Regions from separate parts of the Shewanella sp. HL-SH4 genome, predicted to be linked through region 1. Evidence: predicted binding sites of a transcription regulator. Region 1 holds the regulator's gene; the other holds the start of a gene.

Evidence for each region. Region 1 encodes sigma-54, which starts transcription at its own class of promoters, with help from an activator protein. Its sites were predicted from a motif close to GTTGGCACGNNNNTNGNNT; they were not measured.
Region 2: the regulator sigma-54 is predicted to act here: its motif matches at 5,618-5,636, upstream of flgB (flagellar basal body rod protein FlgB).

Annotation. Positions count from the first base shown of each region.
Region 1 covers NZ_CP195037.1:1,601,493-1,611,486, reverse strand. Annotated here, with positions in the region: gene ACRWQL_RS07995 (ABC transporter substrate-binding protein) at 1-523, opposite strand, end outside; gene ACRWQL_RS07990 (transposase) at 905-1,153, opposite strand; gene ACRWQL_RS07985 (hypothetical protein) at 1,185-1,334, opposite strand; partial or broken gene ACRWQL_RS07980 (HPr family phosphocarrier protein) at 1,684-1,960, opposite strand; gene rapZ (RNase adapter RapZ) at 1,994-2,851, opposite strand; gene ptsN (PTS IIA-like nitrogen regulatory protein PtsN) at 2,848-3,291, opposite strand; gene hpf (ribosome hibernation promoting factor) at 3,294-3,581, opposite strand; gene ACRWQL_RS07960 (RNA polymerase factor sigma-54) at 3,608-5,101, opposite strand; gene lptB (LPS export ABC transporter ATP-binding protein) at 5,262-5,993, opposite strand; gene lptA (lipopolysaccharide transport periplasmic protein LptA) at 5,990-6,577, opposite strand; gene lptC (LPS export ABC transporter periplasmic protein LptC) at 6,564-7,124, opposite strand; gene kdsC (3-deoxy-manno-octulosonate-8-phosphatase KdsC) at 7,121-7,687, opposite strand; gene ACRWQL_RS07935 (KpsF/GutQ family sugar-phosphate isomerase) at 7,690-8,667, opposite strand; gene ACRWQL_RS07930 (calcium/sodium antiporter) at 8,702-9,664, opposite strand; gene mlaF (phospholipid ABC transporter ATP-binding protein MlaF) at 9,895-9,994, shown strand, end outside.
Region 2 covers NZ_CP195037.1:762,747-772,740, reverse strand. Annotated here, with positions in the region: gene ACRWQL_RS04345 (hypothetical protein) at 1-318, shown strand, start outside; gene ACRWQL_RS04340 (DUF2947 domain-containing protein) at 431-910, shown strand; gene ACRWQL_RS04335 (chalcone isomerase family protein) at 992-1,552, shown strand; gene ACRWQL_RS04330 (flagella synthesis protein FlgN) at 1,608-2,033, opposite strand; gene flgM (flagellar biosynthesis anti-sigma factor FlgM) at 2,167-2,499, opposite strand; gene flgA (flagellar basal body P-ring formation chaperone FlgA) at 2,579-2,953, opposite strand; partial or broken gene ACRWQL_RS04315 (flagellar basal body P-ring formation chaperone FlgA) at 3,014-3,133, opposite strand; gene ACRWQL_RS04310 (chemotaxis protein CheV) at 3,679-4,599, shown strand; gene ACRWQL_RS04305 (CheR family methyltransferase) at 4,704-5,543, shown strand; gene flgB (flagellar basal body rod protein FlgB) at 5,670-6,068, shown strand; gene flgC (flagellar basal body rod protein FlgC) at 6,071-6,487, shown strand; gene flgD (flagellar hook assembly protein FlgD) at 6,512-7,300, shown strand; gene flgE (flagellar hook protein FlgE) at 7,363-8,727, shown strand; gene flgF (flagellar basal-body rod protein FlgF) at 8,999-9,742, shown strand; gene flgG (flagellar basal-body rod protein FlgG) at 9,754-9,994, shown strand, end outside.

The sequences.
Region 1 (9,994 bases):
CTAATAGCTCATTAGGTTTCAGGTAGACTCTTTCTAAAGGCAAGTCTTGCTGATGATGAAGTATCAGCAGGCTATCAAAAAAGAATTCACTGGCACTACCTTTGATGATACCTATTTTGGCATTTTTAATACTCGCTAGATTTTGATACTTTTTCGCGGATAAGCTGATTAATTTAATATCATTATCAGACTCTACAAAACTGGTTAAAATAGCAAAGTCGCTACGATAGAAGCTATTAAACATAGCTACAGTTTCTGAGGCGGTGGCAAAATCGACTTGTTCAGTGATAAGTGCTTCAAAACATTTTACCCCACCTTCGTGTCCTATTAATTCAACATTTAAGCCATGCTGCTTAAAAAAACCCTTTTTATGTGCAATAAATAAAGGCGCCGATAAGGGAGTATTAGACACTGCAATCTTGATAACATTAACCGTATTGTTTTGTGGGGTAACCGTTGGATCGGGCTGACATGCGAATAATAGTGCAACAAGCAACATAAATACTGGGAGTTGAAATTTCATACATAATTGATTTTAGTTAATAATGGTAAGTGTAGTGGCTAAAAGACATGTTCGCTAAATTGTTGAGTAAAAAACTGTTAATTATTATAGAAGTAAGTAAAAAGTCGTAGTTATAATCTGAATTTGACTAATCCTTATTATCTTAATGCTGGCGTTAACGGTAAAAATATTACTCACTATTAAGGGGCTAAATGAGGCTTAGCCTAATTATTGTCTTGTGGGTTCTCTTGTGGATTGTCGTGCGGATAAAGTGGCAAGGGCGTTAGTGCGTCACTATTAGGCTTCTAGCGCCATATTATTATGCGTGGTTGTTGTTTGTATTGATATATCCAATTACTGGGGAATAATTGAATATATCCAAACACCCTTGCCGAAACTGGTTTATGCAATCATTTGCAATTGTTTATTTAAGCTTTGGATTTGCCTTTGTAAAGAGGCTATTTGTTCTGTGATTAGATCTTTTTTAACCTCAACGGGTTCAGTCGTTGATTTTACCCATTGGTATACCACTCTAGATGAAACGCCATATTCCTTGGCTACTTCTGATAACAAGCGATTATGGTGAGTGACTTGATTAACCACTTGATTGATTAGTGTGTCTGGATAACGATTGCTTAGGTATTTTTTCATAATCAAAGTCCACTTTTTTGAATGCCGATATTTATCGTTTTTCAACTTCCCATTGACTAAAACCAACATTGGCAAAAAATGTGTAGTGTTGCTGAATTTTTGTAAAAATTGGGCTAGCCAATTTAAGAGTATGTCCAAAAACAGTATTAATCGTATTTAAGGTTAATTGTGTATTTCGCATAGTGCTCTCTCCAATAAGTCTTGCTAGCTTTAAATCTAGTACCACTTTGTAGGTACTAATTACTATATGAAAAGAGCGTGCCAACTATTTTTTTATTTATTTTTTATTTTTTTTCAATGTTTTATGATTTTATGGTTTCTGTGGTGGTCGTAGGGTATGCAATATAATGGTGCAATTGCACTAATTCGGAGGGAGATTTAAATTATCCTAACTGCATTAATTTAACCTCAACTTAACTCTGGTTAAGCGAGCAACTCAATAAGTTAAATTAAACACGGTTAGCTATTTTAAAGCAAAGGTGGGTTCATGATGAAAACGTAGATTCAATCGCTGGGGGAAGTGATTAGGATCAACAACCTTCTTCGAACTTGTCATTAATTAAATCGCATATAGCATCAAGCGCTGATTGTGCATCTGGCCCTTCAGCTATGATATCTATGGTTTTACCTAAGCCACTTTCAAGCATTAATAAGCCTAAAACACTGGCGGCGCTGGCCTTTTTTATCACCCTGGATCAGGGTAACATTGGCATTGAATGCATTAGCAAGAATAGCCAGTTTGGTCGCCGCTCGTGCGTGTAAACCAAGCTTGTTTGATATGATGACTTGGCGCTGTAAAAGACTCATTTAGTTAAGTTCCGACAAGTAACTTTATTGCGATTATTTGTGCTTATTTATAAGCTCTCGGTGCCTTGCTTGAACAACATGTTTTTTACCACTTGAAAAACGTTTAGCAAGCTGGTCGGCGATATAAACTGAACGATGCTGGCCACCGGTACAACCAATAGCTATGGTTAGGTAGCTGCGGTTATTGCGCTCTAAGTGGGGCATCCATGTTTCAAATAGGTTTTCTATTTGCCAAATGAATTTATTTACCAGCGGTTGCTGGCCAAGAAATTCCTGTACCGGTTCATCTAATCCAGTAAAGGGGCGTAATTCTATTTCCCAATGTGGGTTAGGTAAAAAGCGTACATCAAACATAAAATCGGCTTCGGCGGGCATGCCATATTTAAAACCAAATGACTCAAAATTGATCACTAACTCTTTATCAACACTGCCCATTAAAATTTCACGTACCTGATCACTAAGTTGATAAATATTTAGCTTAGATGTATCGATAAAATGGTCTACGTATTCAGAAATAGGCGCTAGTAGCTCACCTTCAAATTGAATCGCATCTTGTAGGGACATATTCTTTTTCGATAAAGGATGTAGTCGTCGGGTTTCACTGTAACGTTTTAGTAGTGCCTCATCACTTGCCTGTAAAAAAAAGCTTATGACTTCCGTATCCTCAGATAACCACGCTAGCTGCTGCTGTAATACTTTACCTTGCTCTTCTATATTTCGAACATCAACACTTATAGCCACCAGTTCATTGGTGTTTCTAAGCTGTTCTAATAGCCGTCCAATTAAGGGCAGTGGTAAGTTATCAACGCAATAGTAACCTAGGTCTTCTAGTACCCTAAGTGCGACAGATTTACCTGAGCCCGAACGACCGGATACAATGACTAATTTCATGCTGTGATAACCTGATAGAGTTCAGTTGAGTTACTTGCTTTTCGTAACTGCTTAAGAATATGTTTATCCGATAACTTTTCAGCCATTGAGGATAGGGTACTGAGATGTTGCTGACACTGGTCTGCTGGCACCAGTAATGCAAATAAGAGATCCACTGGTTGTTTGTCGATAGCATCAAATGAAATCGCTTCTTCGCACTTTATAAAAACCGCGATAGGGTGAACGATGGACGTTAAACGACCATGCGGGATTGCAATGCCAGAGCCTATTCCTGTGCTACCCATTTTTTCTCTAGCCACTAGGCTTTCAAAAATCTCTTGTGAAGAGAGGGATGGGTACTGGGCTGCAGCTAAATCGCTGATAAGCTCCAGTACCTTTTTCTTACTGCCCGGTGTGGCACAGGAGGTGCATTCCGGCTGCAGGATGGTACTAAGTTCCATCATTAATGCTTAGTTAATTTCTCTTTGTGTTTAATGACCTGACGATCGAGTTTATCAATCAGGGCGTCTATAGCGTGATACATGTCAGCATGTTCAGATGTCGCAAATACCTCAGCTCCATTCAAGCTGACTTTTGCTTCAGCTATCTGTTGTTGCTTTTCGACATTTAATACTACGTGGACATTATTGATCTGATCGAAATGTCGTTCAAGTTTTGTAAACTTACTTGTGACATATTCTCTTAGTGATTCAGTAATTTCAATATGATGACCCGTTAAGGTGATTTGCATATTTATCCTCCAATTGCCTAGGTAGATTATAAACTCTTACGTTGGTTTGAGGGAGGGATCATCATCGCTTCGCGGTATTTCGCTATGGTGCGACGTGCAACATTAATCCCTTGTTCTGCCAGAAGATCTGCCATTTTACTGTCGCTTAGTGGTTTTTTCTGGTTTTCAGCAGCAACCAGCTTTTTAATAAAAGCTCTAATTGCTGTAGACGAACATTCTCCGCCATCATCAGTACTGACATGGCTAGAGAAAAAATACTTAAGTTCGAACAGTCCGCGCGGTGTGTGCATATACTTTTGTGTGGTGACACGCGAAATAGTGGACTCATGCATTTCGACAGCTTCAGCTATGTCATTCAACACCATAGGCTTCATGGCTTCAGCACCGTACTCAAAAAAACCTTGCTGAAATTGCACAATACAATTGGATACTTTAAGCAGGGTGTCGCTGCGGCTTTCTAAGCTTTTGATAAACCATTTGGCTTCTTGTAAGTGACCTCGAATAAACTGAGTGTCTGTTGAACTCTTACTGCTTTTTGCCATGGCGGCATATTGTTGATTAATGCCTATTTTTGGCATGTTATCAGGGTTCAATTCAACGACCCAACGGCCATTCTTTTTGGTCACTGACACGTCTGGGATAACATATTCATCATCCGGTGGGGTGATCATTGTGCCAGGACGTGGATTTAAAGATTGAATTAATTCAATTGCTTCGCGCAGCTCATCTTCTTTTAGCTTAGTTTTACGCATGAGTGTGCGAAAATCACGTCCAGCAATCAAATCTAAATAATCTTTGATTAACATTCTGGCATTATCGATATGGGGCGTGTCTGGTGCAAACTGAACAAGTTGAATCAATAAACATTCACTTAAGCTACGTGAGGCGACACCCAGAGGGTCGAAATGTTGTATACGTTTTAGTACCGCTTCGACTTCGTCTAATTCGACAGAATCATCGCCCATAGCTTCTAAAATATCTTCAGTACTTTGGGTGAGATAACCTGTGTCATCAATGGCATCAATAATGGCAGTGGCAATAGCGAGGTCTGTTTCAGAAAAAGGGGTTAGATTTTTTTGCCATTCTAAATGCTCGTATAATCCTTCGGATGTTTCACCTTGGAAGGGCATGTCATCATTTGGCATGCTGCCAGAACCCGAACCAGGGCTTGCCATTGGGGAGGCGCTGTACACTTCATCCCAGGTAGTGTCCATTGGCAAGTCTTCAGACATTTGCTCTTTAGTCATTGACTCTGCGGTGTCGACATTTGAAGTGTCTTTTTCGACTACAGGTGCGCTTACTTCATTGAAGTCAGTTTCTGATAGGTCTTTGGAGTTATCATTTTTGTTGCTAAGTGCTGAAAATTCATCTTCCATTTCAAGCAAAGGATTGGAATCTAATACTTGTTGAATTTCTTGCTGTAACTCCAAAGATGATAACTGCAGCAAACGTATAGCTTGTTGCAGCTGTGGGGTCATAGTGAGGTGCTGACCCATTTTAAGTTGGAGTGAAGCTTTCATTACTGCTGATCCCTAGAAGAATTCGGCTTTCTACACTGATTAAAGTGAGTGATAGTCGCAATTTTTTAACAAATGGTTTTACTTTACCTATACACGATCAATTAACTTAGTCGCCAGAAACATTTTGCCAAGCAAGTGCTTCAGGTCCTATTTAGATTAACTATAGCTTGAATTGTTCGCCTAAGTATACTGCTCGAACTTGCTGATTGTTGAGTACTTCAGTTGGGGTGCCTTCGGCAATCAAATTCCCCTGGCTAACAATATATGCCCGCTCACATACATCAAGTGTTTCACGGACATTATGATCAGTAATTAATACGCCTAGGCCACGGTGTTTGAGTTGAAGAATAATTTTCTTAATATCAATCACTGAAATAGGGTCAACACCCGCAAAGGGCTCATCTAACAATATAAATTTAGGATTGGCTGCTAAAGCGCGTGCAATTTCTACCCGTCGTCTTTCACCACCAGATAGCGACATGCCTAAGCTATCGCGAATATGGGTAATATGGAATTCTTCTAAAAGATGCTCCAATTCCTGAATTCGCTCATCCGAAGTCATCGATTTTCGGGTTTGCAACACGGCCATAATATTATCTTGCACACTGAGCTTTCTAAAAATACTGGCTTCTTGTGGTAAATAGCCAATACCTTTTCGCGCACGTAAATGCATTGGGTCAGCAGTTAAGTCATCGTCATCAATTAAAATGCGGCCATGGTCACTTTTGACTAAACCAACAACCATATAAAACGTGGTCGTTTTACCTGCGCCATTGGGACCAAGTAGTCCGACAATTTGGCCTGTTTTTACAGTTAAGCTGACACTTTTAACCACTTGACGACTTTTATAGCTTTTAGCTAAATTCTCAGCTGTTAAGGTAATTTGGGTCATTGGTTACCTTGCTTTTTTAACGGGATTTCAGGTAATTTTTGTGCTGGTGACTCATCATTTTGGAAATTTTCCGGTTGAATAATGGTAATAACACGATCTTCACCTTTACCGGTACTTTCAGCGATAAGTTCCTGAGCATTGATATTGTAACGGATCACGTTACCCGTCACTTTACTGCCTGCTTGATCTAGCTTAGCGTTACCGGTTAATAACAGTCCAGTTGTTGCTAAGTCATAACGAATTTCATTGGCGCTTGCTGTACCTATGCGACCATCATCAAGTTCTTGTGAAAATGTAGCAGGGTTACCGGTCGCAATGAGCGTTTTAGTCTGGCCGTTTTCAGCTGAAAATGCCCGCAGTTCATCGGCTTCGATATTGATCGAGCCTTGGGTAATTTTTACTGGGCCGTTAAAAATAATTTGATTATTTTTAACGTCTGCTCGTTGACTTACGGCAGCAATTTTAAGCTCTTGCTTCAAATCGCCTTCTTTAGCTACGGCGTTGCCTGCCAATACACTAATCGCTAAAGTGCAAATAACACTGCTTTTACCGAGCAATGTGGTTAAAAACTTAATGTGGTTCATATGTCCCTTCTACCTGGCTGAGTAAGGTAATTTGTTCTGCATTGAGATCGGCAAATAGCCCTAAGCCTTGAATAATAAAACCATTACCTTTAATGGTAACTGACTCTTCAGAACGACCTATCATAGTGTTTAAATTAAAGGTGACTTGTTGAGTTTCAAGTGATTGTAATGGTTCTTCAATATCAATGGCATCAATTACTACATCGTTATGTAAACTGACTTCATTTGAATGTTGATCTAAGGTCGCATTTTTAGCTGTTATTTGCCACTGCGCTTTACCATTTTCAGGGTAAAGAAGTAGTACAGGCGCAGTAAATGAAGTGGTATTTGTGCTGGTGAAATGTTCCATATGCTCGGCGCTAACTTTGCTGTCAATAAACCCGAGTTTATTAAATTCTGTGGTGCGAAGATTGTCAGCCACAAAATCAGGTCGCTCAATTCTAGGATCTTTAATTAACGCCATTTGGTTACGTTTGACTTGTACTTGCCAATACAATACCAAGGCTAAGCCAAAAAATGCACAAATAGCCAGTGTGGTTCGATTCATATGCTCATACCATGGGCACTTTCAAATTTATTTTGGCTTAATAACAACAAATCAGTGAGTTCTCTTAAGGCACCATTACCACCTTTAATGGTGGTTATCATATGGCAATGTTGTTTCACGTAAGGATGGCCATCGGCCACGCTGACAGCAAGTCCTACTACTTTCATCACAGGTAAATCTACCATGTCATCGCCAATATAAGCTACTTGTTCAGGAGTAACGTTATATTTTTTGATTAATTCCTCGTAGGGAGTAAATTTATCATCTATCCCTTGATAGATATCTTTGATACCTAAAGCTGTCATGCGATTTTCGACAATTTTAGATTTTCGTCCGGTAATAACCGCCACATTAATGCCACTGGTTAATATGGAGCGAACGCCATATCCGTCTCGTGTATGGAATGCCTTTGACTCTTCGCCGCTATTATTAAGGTAAATACGGCCGTCAGAAAAAACACCGTCAACGTCGCAAATAAGCAGTTTAATTTTTTGAGCGCGCAGCCAAATATCATCACTAATAGGGCCATAAAAACCTTGGTGAGTGTGCGTATTTATTGTCATGTTTAAATTACTCCTGCTTTGACCATATCGAGCATATTCAATGCACCAATAGGCTGGTGTGCGTCATTGACCACAATCAAACCATTAATGCTTTTCTCATCCATTATTTGTAACGCTTGAGCGGCCAAGATGTTAGCCGGGCTAGTGACACATTTTTTGGTCATAACCTGTGAAATAGGCGTGGTGCGAAGATTGACTTCTGCATCGATAACACGTCGTAAATCACCATCAGTAAAAATACCGACTAAAACATTATTACCATCAACAACCGCGGTCATACCTAAGCCTTTATTTGATATTTCATACAAGGCTTCAGTGATACAAATATCTTGCTGTACCAAGGGGAGATCTTTGCCTTGGTGCATGACATCATTAACCTTGAGTAATAATTTTCGGCCCAAAGAGCCCCCCGGATGTGAGAGGGCAAAATCATCACGGGTAAAACCTTTTGCTTGTAATAGGGCGACCGCTAAAGCATCTCCCATGACTAATGTCGCCGTCGTGCTTGATGTTGGCGCTAACCCAAGGGGGCAAGCTTCTTCTAGCACTTCAATACATAAATGCACTTTTGCCAGCTTCGCCATATTAGAGTCTGGTTTACCAGTAACTGCAATCACAGGCACGCCCATACGTTGAATAACAGGCATTAATGTCAAAATTTCACTTGATTCACCTGAGTTCGAAATAGCTAAAATAATGTCGTTTTTAGCTAATGCGCCAAGGTCGCCATGACTGGCTTCTCCTGGATGAACAAAAAAAGCTGGCGTGCCTGTACTGGCAAATGTGGCTGAAATCTTATTACCGATGTGGCCAGATTTTCCCATGCCCATTACAATAACTTTACCTTTGCATTGCATGATTAATTCACATGCCTGCCCGAACGCATCTGAATCTACAAATTGGTAGAGATGCTCAAGTGCTGCTTTTTCAATATCAATGACTTTACGGCCCCATTGACGAAATTGAGTTTGGTTTGCCATGTATGTCTCTCTTGGTAAAGTCCTTTGTGCTCCATTAAGAAGCGTTGAATACAACGTATTGGTAAGCCACAAAGGTTAATAGTAATAAAACGCCATGCCAAGGCGTAAGTTGTCGCTTTGCACCGCTGGATAACACTAACACTGCTAATGCGGCACTGGTGCCCAGTACCATGTAAAAATCTCTGTTTACCGCTGTCGCATCAACCTCACCTGGTGAGATTAGCCCTGGAATAGCTAAAACCGCAAGAATATTAAATAAATTAGACCCGACAATATTGCCAATAGCTAAATCGTGTTCTTTTTTTAACACTCCGGCGATACACGCCGCTAATTCTGGCAAGCTAGTGCCGACAGCAATGATGGTCAGCCCAATGACTAAATCAGACAAACCATAAATTTTTGCAATACCAACAGCACCGTCTACCATCCAACCAGCTGAGAGTGGTAAAAACACAATGCCGACAATAATCCACATGATAGCATTAAAAGTAGGGACGCCTTTAGGGATCTCGCTGTCGATTTCGGCATCAAGGGGGTCAGTATCTTTGTTACTTAAAGCTTGATAAATAAATCCGCCCATAACAAGCAAGAAAGCCACGACTAAAATCATTCCTTCAACCCGTGTCAGAAAACCATCATGGATCAAATATCCCGCTAATAAAGTTGCAGCAAGCATGAGTGGCACTTCACGTTTTAAGGTTTTAGAGCTAACGCTGATTGCCCCAAGTAAAGCTGTAATGCCTAATATAAGAGTGATATTGGCAATGTTTGAGCCAAGTACGTTACCTATGGCGGTATCGTTCATGCCTTCCATAGATGCCGTTGCCGCAACAAACATTTCTGGTGCAGAGCTGCCCATGGCGACTATGGTAAGCCCAATTAACATGGGAGGTAAGCCAAGATTACGGGCAAATGCAGACGCCCCATAAACAAATTTGTCAGCACTTATTACCAGTACTGCTAGCCCAACGCAAAGCATCAAAATATTAACTAACATGTCATCCCTTCAATTTATTTGAACATGAGCATTTTCCCTGTAAATGACCTAAATTGAAAGCTGCAATAAGTATAAATAAGCTAATCAATCAGTCGATTAATCTTTGTTTAAGATTAATTTCATTTAAGGTTTGAGTATTTTTATCGTGATGAGGTTGTTAGGTGAACAACATTCACGTAAAATTTAACCTTCATTTACGCGCCGGGATGGCAGCTATCTCTTCAAATATTATGTCTGAGACATCAACCGTGTTGCAAAATCCGCTTGTAGAAATTAAACACCTTGGCTTTAGTCGTGGTGAGAAAGTCATTTATGATGATATTTCTTTAA
Region 2 (9,994 bases), 840 kb from region 1:
CTTATCAAGCTGGCTTTGCAACTGAATAGACTTGAACTAGCTACTGCGCATTTTGCAAAAATAATCCACTATAGCGATGAATACTTACCACAATATGCTCATGCTTTAAGATTGAGTGATAAACCGCAGGAAGCGTTAAATATTTATCTCGATTATTTAAATAAGTACCCTGAGGACATTCTGGTATTGCTAAAGCTAGGTATTTTTCTTGCTGAAATGAACCAAATTGATAGCGCTAAATCATGTTTTCAAAATGTATTGAACTTAGATGTCAAAAATCAAGCTGCAATGCGTTATCTGCAACAGATTGGTGGTTAATAAACACAATCAATGCTGTACAGTTAGTTATCGATAACCATAATTTCCTTTGTCGTCAGTCAAACCGTATAATGGCAGGCGAATAAATTATACATTTCAATAGTGGGGTCGTGTGGGACATACTTATATTTCATTTGAGAACTATAAACGTAAATGGATTTTTAACCATAAAGATTTACCAGTTAGCGAAACGGATAAAGTGATGATTAAGCCTTTATCTGATAAAAGCGCAATGGAAGTCTGGAATAAATGGATAAGTAATAAAAGTAGCCGAGCAGAACAATTCACTAAAGGTGATTGGCCAGTGAAACAGGACGCATGGAGCGCGACTGAACACTGGCAAGCAGCCTGGGATGCGAGTGATAATGTGCTACCTGAAGCTATCATTGAGCATATTCAATGGAGTGATGATACAACTGTTTATTTTTGTTATGAAAAGTACCAGGTTATCGAAACTCGCTGGGATGTGTTTGTCCGTAATTGGAAATGTTTTCTGTTTTTTGATGATGGCCCTTTATTGGTTTCTCCTACCCAAAAACAAGCGCTTATGTTTGAGCAAAACGGACAATATAAATTAGGCACTCGCGGCTAACTACCCTTTATTTCCGTAATTTTAGCTTAGCTAAGTTGTGCTCAGTTTAATTCAAATATTTATCCTACAAGAATATTTAGTATGAAATTATTATCCTATTTAGGTTTAGCCGTCGCTTTATTCGTTAGTCCAATTCTGCAAGCTAAAATGATATCTGGCATAAATGTGCCCGATTCCATCGTCGTTAATCAGCAATCTTTAGTCCTTAATGGTGCAGGGGTTCGCAGTAAGTTTTTCATGGATTTGTATATTGGCAGTTTATACCTTGCATCTGTTCAATCTGAGCTGGAAAAAGTAATTGAACAGCCAGTTGCAGTTATCCGTTTACGTATCACTTCAGAGATGATCACCTCAGATAAGATGACCGATGCCATTAAAGATGGGTTTGATGAAGCTACTGATGGAAATAGTGTGCACTTACAAACTGAAATAGACCAGTTTATGGCTTTATTTAGCGCTGAAATTATCGATGGTGACCAATTTACTTTTGTATTAACAAGGGATAAAGGGGTTGCAAGTTTTAAAAATGATCAACCACAGGGTGAAATCCCTGGTGAGTTATTTCGTCAAGCGCTTATTAAAATTTGGTTAGGAGATAAGCCTGCTCAAAAAAGCTTAAAACAAGATATGTTAGGTCAATAGATAATTCATTAAACGCTAGTTCTGTGACGCTTTTCACATAAAACCTAGCCTACGTTTATGCTTTAAAATCATTACCCAGGGTCGAAATCGTCGAGGTTTTACCCTTATCATTATAGGTTAAACTTGATGCATTTCGACTGGCTTGCAGTGCCTGAGAAAATCTATTTAAACTAGCGATATTCAGTTCTATTAAGCTAGAGTTTTGCTGATTAATATCTTTGCATTCAGCAAGAAGACTTTTCGATAAAGTGACTTTTTCAATAAGCTCGGGGTCTGATGTCAGTCTTGCATGCTCAGGGTGATTAGCCATCGACTGGTCATTAGTTTGCAGTGCGATTAAACATTGCTGCTTTTCTTGGGCAAGTTTCAACAGCTTGTCGGCATTTTGGTCTTGCAGCGCTTGCTTTTCTGCAGATATAAGTGACTTCAGCGACGTCAATATGCCGTGCTGGTGGGAGAGCAGTGTAGATAGTTCAGCCATGCTATTACTCAAATTATTTTGCTTGAAAAACAATTATCTATGATGCCATTAGGCACCGGTATTCTGATTTATTTCAGCTCAGAAGAATAGACTACAGCAAACATTCATGCACACAGCAATATTGAGTGCTTTACTACTCTTCTTGGAACTTAAGCCCGCTTAGCTCTGATTCAAAGCTTGCAATATTTGCAGCAAGTTTTTCAGGGTCAATTTTATAACGGCCTTCCGAAATAGCCTGTTTAATTTCGGCTACTTTCTTTTGATCGATTTCAGGTAGGCTAGCCATTTTTGACTGCACACTTTGCAACTCTTGCGCCTGAGGCGTAATGCTAACAGAGTCGGTCTTTACTGTAACAGTGGCAGCTTTGGGAGCTGCTTGAGCGGTATTACCTGTCGTTTTAGCATCTCGTGCCGTTTGCATTGGTGTCGAAGTTGCAGCTTTAAGTTTATTAATGTCAATTGCCATGAGTGGCTCCAGCGTTAATTTTGGTTTTCCAAATAGGCTATCGACCTAGCTGAAAAAAACTTTAATCTATTTTACATTCTTACATTCTTACTTCTACTTCACCAACACCAATTACCCTAGCTTCTATTTCTCTGCTTGAATTTGCATTCCTAACTCTAATCGATTCACCGATACTACCGTCATGCATCGCTTCACCTAATGTTTTAATTTGGAGGTTTTCGCTCCTGGCGTATATTGATACAGCATCACCTTTGCACACAAAGCATAAATGACTATTTAAAATTGGCGCGTCTTTACTAATACGTCTTTTAGTTTTACTGCCTAAAACGGCTTTGATGTCAGAATAAAATTGACCTCTAAGGCTGAACTGATCAATATATTCTATGTGCAGTTGTTGTGTTGATAGTGATATGCCCGGCGAGATAATTTCACTGGCGACCACAACGGGATACATGATTTCGACTCTCACCGATAAAAATATTTGCCAAGGATAATCATAGTCAGGACTGTTGCAACTTATTTTAACCGTATTATTCCTAGCTATGTCCCGATCACTTGCAAGTTCGATTGTTAATGGCTTATAACAGCGCGGAGGCGTTAAGCGACCTTCTAAATTTTGAGGGGTAATTATCAACTGAGCATCAGGTGTTAATTGGATTTTTTTCTAACAGCCTCTTCAGCCATCTCACTTATGGTCGATACAGAGGGTATGCTAGCTTCTTCATCAGCAAAAGCAGCTAATGAATTGAACAATAAATAAAAAAATAACAAAAAATATATTTTCATAATGAAGATACTAGCTTGTTTAGCCAGAATGCACCTATACTTAAATTCTATGAAGATAAAAAGAATAAATTGATCTAGAGTCTTTTGAAAATATTGATGCCGCTTGTGTATGTGCTTATTTGATATCAAATACGGCATAGTTTGCTAAGCTGTAGCGACAATATATTGACTTATCTCGTTATTTATTCTGCTAATGCAATTAATATAATTTAAAAGCAATAATCATGCCGGTAGTAAGTTATTGGCTTGACCCAGTGCATAGTCGAATCATGAGCAGCAGGAAGGACAAATTTAATCCTACTAATCAAGACAAATCATGATTCGATTTATGTTTTTAAGTAAAACAAGCTAGTATCTATTTATTCGGATATTTTAATAAAAAAAGGCAGTGTTATGTCGAGTATCATGGAATCAGTCAACAAACGTACTCAATTAGTTGGCCAAAACCGATTAGAGTTACTGTTGTTTAAGCTTAATGGCCGTCAACGCTTTGGCATTAACGTGTTTAAAGTGAAAGAAGTGCTTCAATGTCCTCCGTTAACTAAGTTACCTAAACTGAGCCCTTTTGTTAAAGGGGTTGCACACATTCGTGGTGCTACTATTTCAGTCATTGACTTAAGCGCTGCAACAGGTGGACGTCCACTCACTTCTACTGAGAATTGCTTCATTATCATTTCTGAATACAATCGCAGTGTTCAAGGTTTCTTAGTCAGTTCTGTCGAACGTATTATCAACATGAATTGGGCTGCCATTATGCCGCCACCAAAAGGTGCTGGGCGTTATTCTTACTTGACTGCCGTTACTGAAATTGAAGGTGAGTTGGTTGAAATTTTAGACGTGGAAAAAATTCTTGATGAAATTTCTCCTGTTAAAACGGCAATCAGTGAAGAAGTTGATAAGACATTAACCATAGACAGAGAACAAAATTATCATGTCATGGTGATAGATGATTCTGCTGTAGCACGTAAGCAAATTATTCGTTCTCTTGAGTCTTTAAATTTACAAATTGATACCGCCAAAGATGGTAGAGAAGCACTGAACAAACTCAAGGCTATAGCTAAAGAGATGGATGATGTATCGTTAGAGATCCCGTTGATTATTTCCGATATTGAAATGCCTGAAATGGATGGATATACCCTTACAGCTGAAATTAGAGATGACCCTAAGTTAAAAAATATTAAGGTTGTGCTACACACTTCTTTAAGTGGCGTATTTAATCAGGCAATGGTACAAAAAGTTGGCGCAAATGACTTTATTGCTAAGTTTAATCCTGATGAATTAGCCGCAGCGGTAAACAAACATTTAAGTTTGTAATCTTTTCTGTCTATTGAACGCAGTAGGCAGCATGAAAATTCATGAATGTTAGTTATGCGTAAAAGCTCTAATGATAGGGCAAATATAACTCATTATATTAGGATGTGAATGTGACAGATAAATCACTCGCAGAAGCAGAATATAATCAATTTAGATTGTTTTTAGAACAACACAGCGGCATCGTTTTAGGTGAAAATAAACAATACCTAGTACGAAGCCGTTTAGCACCATTGATGGGCAAATACAGTTTACCCTCGCTATCTGAAGTGGTTAAGCATTCAATGAAGCCCACCGAACGTCAATTACGTGCGGAAGTGATTGACGCGATGACAACCAATGAAACATTGTGGTTTCGTGACCGTTATCCATTTGATTTATTACATAATACTTTACTACCTGAATATTCTAAGTTAGGTCGTTCATTGCGTATTTGGTCTGCGGCTTGTTCTTCAGGGCAAGAGCCTTACTCATTAGCAATGACCGCTTTAGAGTATCAACAACGCAAGCCGGGTGCACTGCCTGGTGGTGTGACTATTCAAGCGACTGATTTGTCACCTTCGATGCTTGAACGTTGTAAAAATGCTGAATATGATGGCTTGGCATTGGCGCGTGGATTATCAGAAGAACGTAAACGTCAGTTTTTTGATGCTTTGCCTAATGGCAATATGAAAGTCAAAGATAATGTTAAGCGGTTAGTGAATTTTAGAGCGCATAATTTACTTGAAAGTTATACGCTTTTAGGAAAATACGACATTATTTTTTGTCGTAATGTATTGATTTATTTTGCGCCTGAGGCAAAGGCTAAAATTTTGCGGCAATTTGCTGCCGCTTTAAACCCAAAAGGTATTTTATTTCTTGGGGCATCAGAATCTATTTCCGGATTAACAGAAGAATTTGACATGGTCCGCTGTAACCCTGGTATATATTACCAAAAGAAAACCTAGTTTAACCTATTGAAAAGCATGTGTTACTTTTTTCACATGCTTTCCTCTCTATATATCCTCCCATTGATTAAATAATTGGCATAACCTTTGCTTTATATCTATCAGTTAGCTGATGGAGGCAATTTTATGGCGATTAATTTTGATAATGCACTTGGGGTACATCAATACTCCCTTGGTGTCAGGGCACAGCGCGCTGAAGTGCTATCAAGTAACATAGCGAATGCGAATACCCCAGGGTATAAGGCACGCGATGTCGATTTTGCCTCAGCAATGCAAGCTGCTAGTTCTCGTCAGAAAGGTTTAACGATGAGTGCCACTAATGAAAAGCATTTTGATTTAACTGCTCTCAGTCAGCAACATGTCAAATTCCGAGTCCCTAACCAGCCTGATACTGGCGATGGTAATACGGTTGATATGCAACAAGAACAATCAGCCTTTATGCAAAACTCTATTGAATACCAAATGTCATTGGGATTCCTAGAAAGTAAGTTTTCAGGTATGCGTAAAGCATTACGAGGTGATTAATCATGAGCTTATTTAATATATTCAATGTCGCCGGTTCAGGTATGACAGCACAGTCTGTCCGCTTAAATACCACCGCAAGTAACATTGCCAATGCTGACTCTGTTTCCAGTAGTATTGATCAAACTTATCGTGCCAGACATCCTGTATTTGAAGCTGAAATGTCTAAAGCTAATCATCAGCAATCAGGTTCTCATCGCGTTAATGTAAGTGGCATTGTTGAAAGTGATAAGCCATTGGTTAAAGAATATTCACCAGATCACCCTATGGCCGATGGTGACGGTTTCATTTATAAGCCTAATGTAAATGTAATGGAAGAAATGGCTGATATGATTTCAGCTTCTCGTTCTTATCAAATGAATGTTCAAGTCGCAGATGCAGCTAAAACAATGCTGCAACAAACACTTAGAATGGGTAAATAACATGATTATTGTAGGAGGTAAATGATGAGCCTCGTTAATCCATATAGTAGCCAATCTTTGCCACAACAGGCATCAGCATTGTCTAATACCGGTACGGTCAGTAAAAATACCGTCCAATCGAACACGACGAGTACGACAACAGGTAACCCATTTTTAGATGGTATTCGTTTACCTGATGCGCCTGAAACACCTGCTGCGAAAGATCAAATGCTTAAGCAGGAAGATTTTTTTGCACTGCTTAGTCAGCAACTTTCAATGCAAGATCCGTTTAAGCCAGTTGATAATGATCAAATGATTGCTCAAATGGCTTCATTTTCAACAGTTGATGGTATTTCGAATTTAAATAAAGAAATTCTCAATTTGAATGGTGTTATGAGTTCAAGCCAGGCATTACAAGCTTCTAGTTTAGTTGGGCGCAAAGTGTTGATCCCATCAGACACTGGATCTATTTCGCCGGCAAGTCCTGAACTTAAAGGTGTGGTAAGCACGCCTGCTGCTATTGATAAAATAAGCATTCGTATTGAAGATGAGTCAGGTCAGTTAATTAAGACCTTTGATATTGATGGCAGTGCTGGCGGAAACGTCGACGTGACATGGGACGGTCTAGATAAAAATGGTAAACCTGTGGTTGAAGGTGCTTACGTCATCAAAGCTAGCGGTAAAGTCGATGGACAATCTCAAGATTTACCTGTTTCTACTTATGCACATGTGACGAGTGTTTCATTAGGTACAGCAGCAACTGGGGCGATTCTCAATCTTCGAGGTATTGGTGGCATTAAATTGACCGATGTACTTGCGGTGTCCGAATCATAAATTTAATAACGCTTGTGACAAGAAATTGTCATTAAAGAAAACCTGATTACTCGAGGTGAAATATGTCTTTTAACATCGCATTAAGTGGTATTGCAGCCGCTCAAAAAGATCTAAATACCACAGCCAATAACATTGCAAACGTAAATACTATAGGCTTTAAGGAGTCTCGTGCGGAGTTTGCCGATGTGTATGCTAACTCAATTTTTTCTAACAGCAAAACTGCAGTCGGTGGCGGTGTTGCTACAACTCAAGTAGCACAACAGTTTCACCAAGGTAGTTTACAACTTACCAGTAACTCTTTGGATATGGCGATAAGTGGTGGGGGTTTTTTTGTGACCTCATCAGGGATTGGCACACGTGACCAATCATTTACCCGAGCAGGCGCTTTTAAGGTTGATTCAAATAATTATATGGTTGACTCAGCGGGCAACTTCTTACAGGGCTTCCCTGTGGATAAGGACGGTAACTCGACTTCAGTGAGTTTAACCACTACACAGGCAATTAAAGTACCAGACACAGCAGGAAGTCCTATTATGTCTAGTAAAGTCGGCCTACAGATGAATCTAAATGTCGGTGAGTCACCTTTAGACCCTGCTGCATTTGATCCTGACAATGCAGATACATTTAATAATTCTACTTCAGTGACTATCTATGACTCTCTGGGTGAATCGCATATCATGACCAGCTACTTTATTAAGCCTGAAAACGGTTCCTACACAGGTGAAAGTAACTGGGTTGCATTTTATGCCATTGATGGTAAACCAGTAAGTTTAGACGGTGCAGCTGGCCAATATAGTGTTGATACTACGGGTGATGGTTTAGTTGATGGTGCACCTCGTGATGCACAAACTGCAGGTGGTTGGAGAGGATCTGTCATAAAGTTTAATGACTCTGGTACTTATACCGGTAGCAATCCTACAGTGCTAAAAACTCTGCCACTGGGTGTTACTGGTGCCAATGTATTAGGGCCTGGAGCTGATGGCTCACAGACTGTTACGATTGATTTTAATAATCCGACACAATATGCCTCACCATTTGAAGTCACTGAGTTAACTCAAGATGGTACAACAGTAGGTCGATTAACTAACGTAGGTATAGGTGCTGATGGTTTAGTCACAGCAAGCTATAGTAATGGTTCTACTGTGCCTTTATCGCGAGTCGCTTTAGTTCGCTTTGCAAATGAGCAAGGTTTAACTCAGGTAGGGAATACTGCCTGGAAGGCGAGTTTAGATTCTGGCCCTGCATTAGCGGGCGAAGCAAATAGCGGTACTTTCGGCAGTATTCGTTCTTCATCACTTGAACAATCGAATGTCGACTTAACTACAGAATTAGTTGATTTAATCTCTGCCCAACGTAACTTTCAAGCCAATTCCCGTACGCTTGAAGTTAACAATACCTTGAACCAAACGATATTGCAGATCAGATAATAAGCTTCCTGACAGCACTCGTTTCATTGGTTTTTATAATATTAGCTTTAATAAGGTGTTGCCCATAGCGGCAACACCTTGCCTTTTATTTTCATTATTTTTTTTCACTTTCTCTTATCGGTGTTTTTTTGACACTTCATTCACAATACTATGTTTTAAATCGTATCCCCACCTAATTAAATCAGTTACTTATATTGACCGTGATTGTTGGCATGCCCTTTGCTTTGTCTAGTTAGTATCTTTATTTAAAGCATTATTGACGGAGCGGCAAATGGACAAATTTTTGTATGTTGCAATGAGCGGTGCAAAGCAAGGCATGAATGCTCTTGCCGTTCGTGCGAACAACTTAGCCAATGCCAACACCGATGGCTTCAAATCGGATATGACCCAAGCAAGGTCAATGCAGGCGTTTGGCGAAGGTTTGCCTACGCGAGTATTTTCAATGATTGAAAGCCCTGGGTCTAATTTTTCTCCAGGTCCTATCAGAGAGACGGGTAATGACTTAGACATTGCCATTAAAGGTGATGGCTGGATTGCAGTGCAAGCGGCTGATGGGTCAGAAGCTTATACCCGTGCAGGACATTTGAAGTTCGATAGTACTGGACTGCTGGTTAATAGTCGTAATACGCCAATTATGGGCGATGCAGGCCCAATTGTTTTGCCACTGCCAATCGATAAAGTTCATATTTCACAAGATGGCATCATTTCAATTCGCCCTCAGGGAGCGACAGCTGAAGTGATTGAGGAAGTCGCCAGAATTAAATTTGTTAATCCGGGCAATGATCAAATGATGCGCGGTGAAGATGGCTTATTTCGCTTAATGTCTGGTTTGCCTGCACCCAAAGATCCCATGGTACAAGTTGAAAGTGGTGCTGTTGAAGGCAGTAATGTTAACCCTGTACATGAAATGGTGGCGATGATAGATATTCAGCGTCAGTACGAAATGCAAGTGAAGATGATGAAAAATGCAGAAGAAGCAGATCGCTCATCTTCATCGTTACTAAGAATTGGTTAGGAGTATTTATTATGCATCCAGCTCTGTGGATTAGTAAAACGGGTTTAGACGCCCAACAAACAGATATTGCGGTTATTTCAAATAATGTGGCGAATGCTAGCACCATAGGTTACAAAAAAGGCCGTGCGGTATTTGAAGATTTGCTCTATCAAACAATTAACCAAGCCGGTGGGATCAGTGCCGACAATACCAAGTTACCTAATGGTTTAAATTTAGGTGCGGGTACCAAAGTTGTTGCTACGCAAAAAGTGT